Regions from separate parts of the Pseudoalteromonas sp. DL2-H2.2 genome, predicted to be linked through region 2. Evidence: predicted binding sites of a transcription regulator. Region 2 holds the regulator's gene; the other holds the start of a gene.

Region 1 (4,226 bases), on a different contig from region 2:
AACCGCACAGAGCAATCAAAATCCGCTAACACTGAATTGTGATCAAGATGGATTTGCACTGTCCTATTCTCTTGCTCAGGTCGCACAAAGCCAGAGAGATACATTGAACCCCGGCTTCTGTGAAACTCAGGGCACCGGAGATAACGCGGTGACTCAGTGTCTGAGTGTGGCACTGACCACCACAGATAAACTAGAGTCGTGCAAATTTGGTGTAACCAGCATAGCATTGCCAGACAGTACAGGCGCTAAAACTGCGGTAAAAATCGCGGGGGAGCTGAGCGTTCTCACCACAGGTGCAGAACTAAATATTAGCCAAATCGATATTCGCTGATTGATATCAGGTATTGTTCAGGACGATAAGTATAGATAAGCCAGTGTTCAGATACGCTGGTTTATCAGGTACGCTAGAGATAGATATAATAGTAGGTGAAAAGCTTGATGCACACATTGTGCACAAACGTGAAAAATGAAGACCAGATATTTGCCTAAGTAAACGGACTAACGTTCAAGCAATTAACTGACGTCCTGAGGGGGCTGTGAAGAGACGCGTTTTCGGCCAAGAAGGTATATCAATGGCGCAAAACATAAAAACACGGTCGCGTAGTTGACTAAAGGTAAAATAGTTTTATAAAAATAACCTGAATAGCTCAGCTCCATGAGATGTCTATCAACCAGCCTGAACAGCTGTAATAGCGGCGCAGGTATCACAACCAGCTGACAAATAATACTCTGCCACATGTACATTTTGTCTTTGAGAGCCCAATAAGCAACGATGGCGATAAAGAGAATGTCAGCAGCAGCCCAATAAATGTACCTAAATACCATATGGGTATCGAGCTCTAGAATGAGATCGTGCGTTAAATACCCGTTCACAAAAAATGCAAAACACAACAACGAATATCGCAGCGCCAGCCTGTCTTTCAGAAAACAAAACAAGATAACTGACAGAGAGACAAGCATCATCTGGCTGTCAAAAATGGCACCCAAAAGCGGCTTTAAACTGTCACTGTTAATATCGATATTCGTCATTATGGTTATCTGAAACCGTTAGCCCTTACTTCGGCTGTTCGTTTCCATCGTCACCGCCACCATTTGAACCCGGCATATAAGCATATTTATTAAGCATTGTTTTCTCCATTAACATTATCAGATTAAATTCCGCTGAATAGCCTAGCCCAAGAATCGGTACCACGCAATACTTCTAGTTGTTTCCACGGACATTTATTGGGTCAGATTCTTTGGCTTTGCCCTGCATAATAGAGATTTCAACACGTCGGTTACGGCGCCGGTCTACATCTGTTTCATTGGGCACCAGCGGTCGGGTATCTGCATGCCCAACCACCACCATACGATTTTTATCAAACCCTGGTACGGTTTGCATTTCGCTCGCGACCGCCACCGCCCGAGTGGCTGACAGATCCCAATTGTTGCTATATAGCTCATTAGAAAACTGAAAATCATCTGTATGTCCGGACACAGTTATTTCGCCCGGTACATCTTTGAGTAGCTGAGCTATATCCTGGATCACGGGTTTAAATTTAGGCTGCAAAAATGCACTGCCCGACGGGAAAGAGCCATTTTCCTGAATTCGTATGATTATCTGCTGACCGAGCGATTCCAGTTCGATAGCACCATCCATAATTTGCTTTTCGAGCTGTTGTGCAATTTTCTTCACCAACTCATTCACCTGCTCCTGTTCAGCCGCAGCGATAGCCTGAGTCATAGACTGCTCCTGGGCGGTGCTGGAAGATTCGCCACCGCGTTTGTTACCGCGCTGCTCTTGTCGTCCACCTGCGGAGCTTTCGTCACCCGCCTGAAACTCCAGCATTTGCTGGGTCATTTCAACGGTCTGTTGCTGAATGGTTTCTATGGGAGTGGGCTCAGGCTTACCTGGTGTGAATTCCATTGCAATCACACTGGTGCCTTTGGGAATGTCTTTGACTTCAATTTTATTCTGAACACCAAATGCGAACTTCATTGAACCCGCAATTTGCTTGAACTTGAGTACATCCATTTCCGAAAACGCCAGCAGCAGAACGAAGAAACACATCAGCAGTGACATCAGATCAGCAAAAGTCCCCATCCAGGCAGGCAGGCCCGGGGGAGGACATTTGCATTCGTTCTCGTCTGACATAACTACTCCTCAGCCTCACCACCGCGCTTGGACTCAGGCAGGTAGTTTTTCAGAATACCTTCAATCACTTTCGGGTTCTGGCCATCCTGAATACCCAAAATGGCATCCAGGATCAAACGCTGGTTACGCTCTTCCTCGTCTTTGCGCAGCTCCAGTTTAACCTGAATAGGAATGGCTACCACGTTGGCCAAAAAGGCCCCATAGAGCGTGGTTAATAGCGCAACGGCCATCGCTGGTCCAATCGCTTTGGGGTCATCCATGTTAGATAACATGGCCACCAAGCCGATCAGGGTACCAATCATCCCCATCGCAGGCGCGATGTCTGCCAGGGATTTAAACAAACCTGCGCCCATTTCGTGACGCGTTGAGGTCAGCGCTATGTCTTTTTGCAAGGTTGCCCTAACTACATCCGCGTCGTGACCATCCACCAGCATATCGACGCCTTTGCGCATGAACGAGTTGGGAATTTCCGCTTCTTCCAGAGCCAAAAAGCCGCCTTTACGCGCAGAGTCCGCAAGCTCAACCGCTTTTTCAATCAACTCTTCCGGGGTTTCGAGCTTGAACATAAAGGCCTTACCGGCCACCTTACCAATGCCAAAAAACTGGCTCATGGTAAAGTTAGAAAGCACGATAAAGATCGAGCCACCAAACACGATAACCACTGATGGAGTGTTGTAAAACATGGCGATCTGGCCATCACTACTAAGTACCATGGACATCACAATCAAGCCTATGGCCCCTAAGATCCCAATCACGGTTGCTAAATCCACACACCCTCCAAAGGAATTTACCCGCTATCTATCACGCAGTTATTATTATCGACAGAGTTATCGGCCAGTTTTGCAATAACTTAACTCAATTATATTAAATTGCCTTGAAATTGCGAATTCATAAACCATTGACAGGCCGTCCGAACTGTATAACGCAAAAAGTCTGAGAGATCTTTGACCTCAATCTGTAATACTCATAAAATTAGGCGTTTTTTAATTTAGCTCAAAGTGAATATTGCACATGGCGACAAAAAAACCGGAAAACATGAGCTTTGAAGAAGCCGTTGACGAGCTTGAAAGCATTGTACAGGGTATGGAGCGGGGCGAGTTGACCCTGGAGCAATCCCTCAAACAATTTGAACGTGGGATCAAACTGGCTAACGCCTCCTCTCACAAGCTGCAACAGGCAGAACAGAAAGTGGCGATTTTACTCGGTAACGACGAGCAAAGCCCACTGAGTGACTTTACGGACGAGCTGGAATAAACGGTGGATTTACAAGCACAACTTGCCCATGCCAGAGCGCAGGTCGAAAACACTGTGGCGACCTATTTCGCCCAGACACTGGACAGTGACGAGACAGCCATTGCCGCGGCGCGCTATAGCATCAGTAATGGTGGCAAACGGTTACGGCCATTTTTAGTTTACGCCACGGGGCAAATTTTTGGCGCCTCACCGCGCGACCTGGATATCGCTGCCGCGGCAGTTGAGTGCATTCATAGCTACTCGTTAGTGCATGACGATCTGCCCGCCATGGACGATGACGACCTGCGCAGAGGAAAGCCCACCTGTCATATTGCCTTTGATGAAGCACAGGCCATTTTAGCCGGTGATGCCTTACAAACCCTGGCGTTTGAGTTGTTGTCTACACACACATTCTCGGTGCCGACAGCAAATCAGATTGCGATGATAAAAACACTGGCCAAAGCATCTGGGTTACAGGGCATGGTGGGTGGTCAGGCGCTGGATTTGGCCGCGACTGATAAGTCGGTGAGTTTGGCTGAGCTCGAGCGGATCCATCGCTTAAAAACAGGCGCCCTGCTGACCTGTGCCATTGAACTGGGCGCGTTGTGTGCCCCCGACGTCTCGCTTACTACTCTGGAGCGACTGCGTGACTATGGCCAGAATATAGGTCTGGCGTTTCAGGTTCAGGACGACATTCTCGACATTGAAGGCAACACAGAAGTACTGGGTAAACCTCAGGGGTCTGATCTGGAACATAATAAATCTACGTATCCTGCACTGTTGGGATTAACAGGCGCCAAGCAAAAAGCACAGGCACTCGTAGAGGACGCCAAACGGGCACTGCAAGACATAGATGCAG
Region 2 (4,226 bases):
GCTGACCATGAAAATTAAACGTTTTTTTGCAAAAGATATGCGTACGGCTTTAAAAGAAGTGAAAGAAGAGCTAGGTGCAGATGCAGTGATCATGTCAAATAAGAAACTGGCAGATGGCGTTGAAATCGTCGCTGCAGTAGACAATGATCGGACACCCGCTCCACAGCCTCAGGCGGCGCAGTCAGCTCCTCAGCAAAGCGCAGCGCAGGCTGCACCTCGCCAGGCAGCCCCAGGGCAAAGTGCTCAGCATAGTTACAGCCAGCCTGCCAGAATGGTTCGTCCTCAACCTCGCCGCGCAGAGCCTCAGAAGCAGGCGCAGGTTGCAGACAGTCTTGAAGCCTTGCTTGAGCGCCAAGCCCCTCGTCCTAAGTCGCCCGAGCTTGCTTCAATGTTTTCTCAATCTGGTATCAATACCGATGATATGTTTGGCGCGCAGCAGCGCCATGAAGCGCCAGCTAAAGCGGCACCTCAGAGCGCTCGTCAGCCTCGTTTTGAGGCCCAAAGTCATGATTTTGACGGCCGCGATACAGCGTCTTCCTGGGAGTTTGGTGACGATCTGGAACAGGGCTTCGGTGACGAGCCAGCCGCGCAGAAAAAAGTCAGCGAAGATGAAATGTCTTCCATGCGCGATGAGATGAATGCTATTCGCCAGTTACTTGAATTCCAGCTATCAGGGCTGATGAATCAGGAAATGGCGCGTCGTGACCCGACTCGTGCTTGTCTGGTTGACCGCCTTAAAGGCATGGGGATTGGTGCTGAAGTGGCTGAGCAAATGGCTTGCTTTATCCCTGATGACGTTTCTCGTAAAGAAGCCTGGAATGCACTACTTAATATGGTTGTTAATCAAATGCACACAACTAACAACGATATTCTGCGCCAGGGTGGTGTGTATGCCATGGTCGGACCTACAGGAGTTGGCAAAACCACCACAGTTGCAAAATTGGCAGCGCTGGGTGCACAAAAATATGGTGCCGATAATGTCGCCCTGATCACCACAGATACCTACCGTATCGGCGCTTATGAACAACTGGCAACCTATGGTCGGATCATCGGTTGTCCTGTCAAGCAAGTAAAAGATGCCAATGAACTTGCTGAGGTTCTTTATCATTTACGTAATAAGCGTCTAATATTAATAGACACGGCAGGTATGAGTCAGCGTGATTTACGCCTGACAGAGCAATTAAACACGCTGATGCGTAGCAGCCGTGTTGACATTCGCAGCTACCTGGTATTAAGTGCGACTGCACAAATGCATGTACTGCAAGAAACCGTCAATCACTTCAAAAAAGTCAATTTAAGTGGTTGTATTTTTACAAAACTTGATGAAAGTCTAAGTTTAGGTGAGATAATTAGCATAGCGATTCAAAATCGTCTGCCAATAGGGTATCTTACCAATGGTCAGCGAGTGCCTGAAGACATTCGCGTGGCAAACGCTCAGAAGTTAGTCAAAAAGGCTGAGCAATTGTATTTAAAGAGAACAAAAGCACAACATTCGCGACGTGTACCAGTGGCGTCCCAGACAGTAGGAATGTATGATTAATACAGTTTTAGATCAAGCAAGTGGCCTGCGGAGAATGAACCAGAAAAATAACCACAGTGTAAAAGTAATCGCAGTGACTGGTGGTAAAGGTGGAGTAGGTAAAACCAATGTATCCCTTAACACAGCCATTGCGTTAGGACAGCAGGGTAATCGGGTCTTGGTGCTTGATGCTGACTTAGGTCTGGCTAACTGTGATGTTATGCTGGGTTTAAGAGTAGAGAAAAATTTATCGCATGTTTTGTCTGGTGAATGTGAGCTAGACGAAATTCTTGTAGAGGGCCCGGCTGGGATCCGCATCGTACCTGCAACCTCAGGGTCGCAGAGTATGGTTGAATTAACGCCTGCCGAGCACGCTGGATTAATCCGTGCGTTTAGCGAATTGAGTAGCGAATTTGACATCTTAATCGTCGATACTGCGGCTGGTATTTCTGATATGGTTTTGAGCTTCTCTCGTGCTGCCCAGGATGTCTTGGTTGTAGTGTGTGACGAGCCAACCTCCATCACGGATGCTTACGCGCTGATCAAAGTGCTTAGCCGCGAACACGGTGTATACAAATTCAAGATTGTCGCCAATATGGTGCGCAGTCTACGTGAAGGACAAGAGTTGTTTGCCAAGCTGTCCAAAGTGACCGACCGATTTTTAGATGTTGCTTTGGAGTTGGTTGCTACGATCCCGTTTGATGAAAATATGCGCAAGTCATCGCGTCGCCAAAAAACCATCGTTGAGCTCTTCCCTAATTCACCTGCTGCCGTGGCGTTCAGAGGCCTGGCCAGCAAAGCTGTCAAGTGGCCCATTCCCCACCAACCTTCAGGTCATTTGGAATTCTTTATTGAGCAGCTGGTAAACGGTTAACGATGGCTTCACCGGTCAACCGCATGGCGGGATATAAAACGACGGACCACCTGAGTAAGGTGGTAGAGCGTCATACGCCTTTGGTAAAAAAGGTGGCCTGTCATTTATTAGCGAGGTTACCAGCCAGCGTTCAGTTAGATGATTTAGTCCAGTCGGGTATGATTGGACTCATTGAAGCGTGCAAAAATTTTGACGCCAGTAAAGGCGCAAGCTTCGAAACCTTTGCCGGTATTCGAATTCGCGGTGCAATGATTGACGAGATCCGCCGTGGCGACTGGGCTCCCCGCTCAGTGCACAAAAACGGCCGGATGGTTGCGGAAGCCATTGCTGAGCTTGAAGCACAGTTTGGGCGCGAACCAAAAGATACTGAAATCGCTGAAAAACTTGATATTACGCTAGATGAGTACCATCATATTTTACATGATGTCAATGCGAGTAAAGTTATCGGCATTGAAGACCTAGGGGTCGACGAAGACGTAATTTCTCCCGCAGGCAACGATTTTGCGCTAGACAAACCATTCAATAATGTTAAAAATGAGCGCTTTAACGAGTCGTTAGTCAATGCTATCAAGACTTTACCTGAGCGAGATGCCTTGGTGTTGTCTTTGTACTATAACGACGAGATGAATTTAAAAGAGATTGGCGCGATCTTAGAAGTCAGCGAATCTCGAGTGAGTCAGATTCACGGTCAAGCAATGATCAAGCTCAGAGCGAAGATCAATGACTGGATCAATTAGAGTTAGTTTTACAATATAGGTTCAAACCTCACCGGAGGAAGTTTTGGATAAGAACATGAAAATTCTCGTGGTTGATGATTTTTCTACGATGAGAAGAATAATCAAAAACCTGCTAAGAGACTTAGGCTTTACCAATGTTCAAGAGGCTGATGATGGCAGTACGGCACTTCCAATGTTGCAAAATCAGGAATTCGACTTTGTCGTAACTGACTGGAATATGCCCGGCATGCAAGGTATCGATTTGTTACGTGCAATTCGTGCTGACGACAAGCTTAAACACATCCCAGTACTCATGGTAACAGCGGAAGCGAAGAAAGAACAAATCGTTGCTGCTGCCCAGGCTGGAGTTAATGGTTATATCGTTAAACCGTTTACGGCAGGAACCCTGAAAACCAAACTAGAAAAAGTGTTCGAGCGTTTAGGCTAGTATTGATAAGGGTAGGCTTATGTCAACATCTTCTGTGCCACAGATAACTCTGGAACAGGCTAAACTGCTCGTTGAATACCTAGAACAGGGTGAGCAGGAAAAGGCTGATGAGATATTAATTGAGGCCACTAATAAAGAACAATCAGAGCTTTTTGCTGAAGTAGGTAAGCTGACTCGACAACTTCATGAATCATTGAAGAACTTTGAGTTGGATACGCGTTTAGCAGATCTCACGACAGAAGCCATTCCAGATGCCAAGCAGCGCCTCAATTACGTCATGGAAATGACCGAAAGTGCTGCCAATAAAACCATGGATGCCGTAGAAGCGAGTCTTCCCTTAGCCCAAGAACTTGCCGATGAACTCTCTGAAATCAAGCCCACCTGGGACAGACTGATGAGCCGGGATATCCAGCTCGGAGAGTTCAAGTCGTTGTGTCACGATCTTGACAGTTTTATGCAGTCGTCAAAAGGCCGTACAGATGAACTACAGAATCTGATGACCAATGTTTTGATGGCGCAGGATTATCAGGATTTAACCGGACAGGTGATCCGGCGTGTCATTGAGCTGGTTCGTGAAGTTGAAGACAGCCTAATTCACTTGTTGACTGTATTTGGTAGCGCTGATGAAAGTCAACAAACTGCAGCCCAGCCGCAGTCACAAACTAAAGC

The links. The regulator FliA, encoded in region 2, starts transcription of late flagellar genes. The targets are predictions, from matches to a motif close to CTAAAGNTNNNNNNNNNNNNGCCGATA.
Region 1: a site for FliA is predicted at 2,963-2,989, ahead of pomA (flagellar motor protein PomA). Genes of this name have one in related genera too.

What each region holds. Positions count from the first base shown of each region.
Region 1 is NZ_JAKGBD010000002.1:174,359-178,584, forward strand. Features, by position in the region: gene L1285_RS03440 (hypothetical protein) at 1-331, shown strand, start outside; gene L1285_RS03445 (hypothetical protein) at 514-1,029, opposite strand; gene L1285_RS03450 (flagellar motor protein MotB) at 1,202-2,134, opposite strand; gene pomA (flagellar motor protein PomA) at 2,137-2,904, opposite strand; gene xseB (exodeoxyribonuclease VII small subunit) at 3,146-3,388, shown strand; gene ispA ((2E,6E)-farnesyl diphosphate synthase) at 3,392-4,226, shown strand, end outside.
Region 2 is NZ_JAKGBD010000009.1:77,784-82,009, forward strand. Features, by position in the region: gene flhF (flagellar biosynthesis protein FlhF) at 8-1,540, shown strand; gene L1285_RS15680 (MinD/ParA family protein) at 1,533-2,393, shown strand; gene L1285_RS15685 (RNA polymerase sigma factor FliA) at 2,396-3,130, shown strand; gene cheY (chemotaxis response regulator CheY) at 3,174-3,557, shown strand; gene L1285_RS15695 (protein phosphatase CheZ) at 3,577-4,226, shown strand, end outside.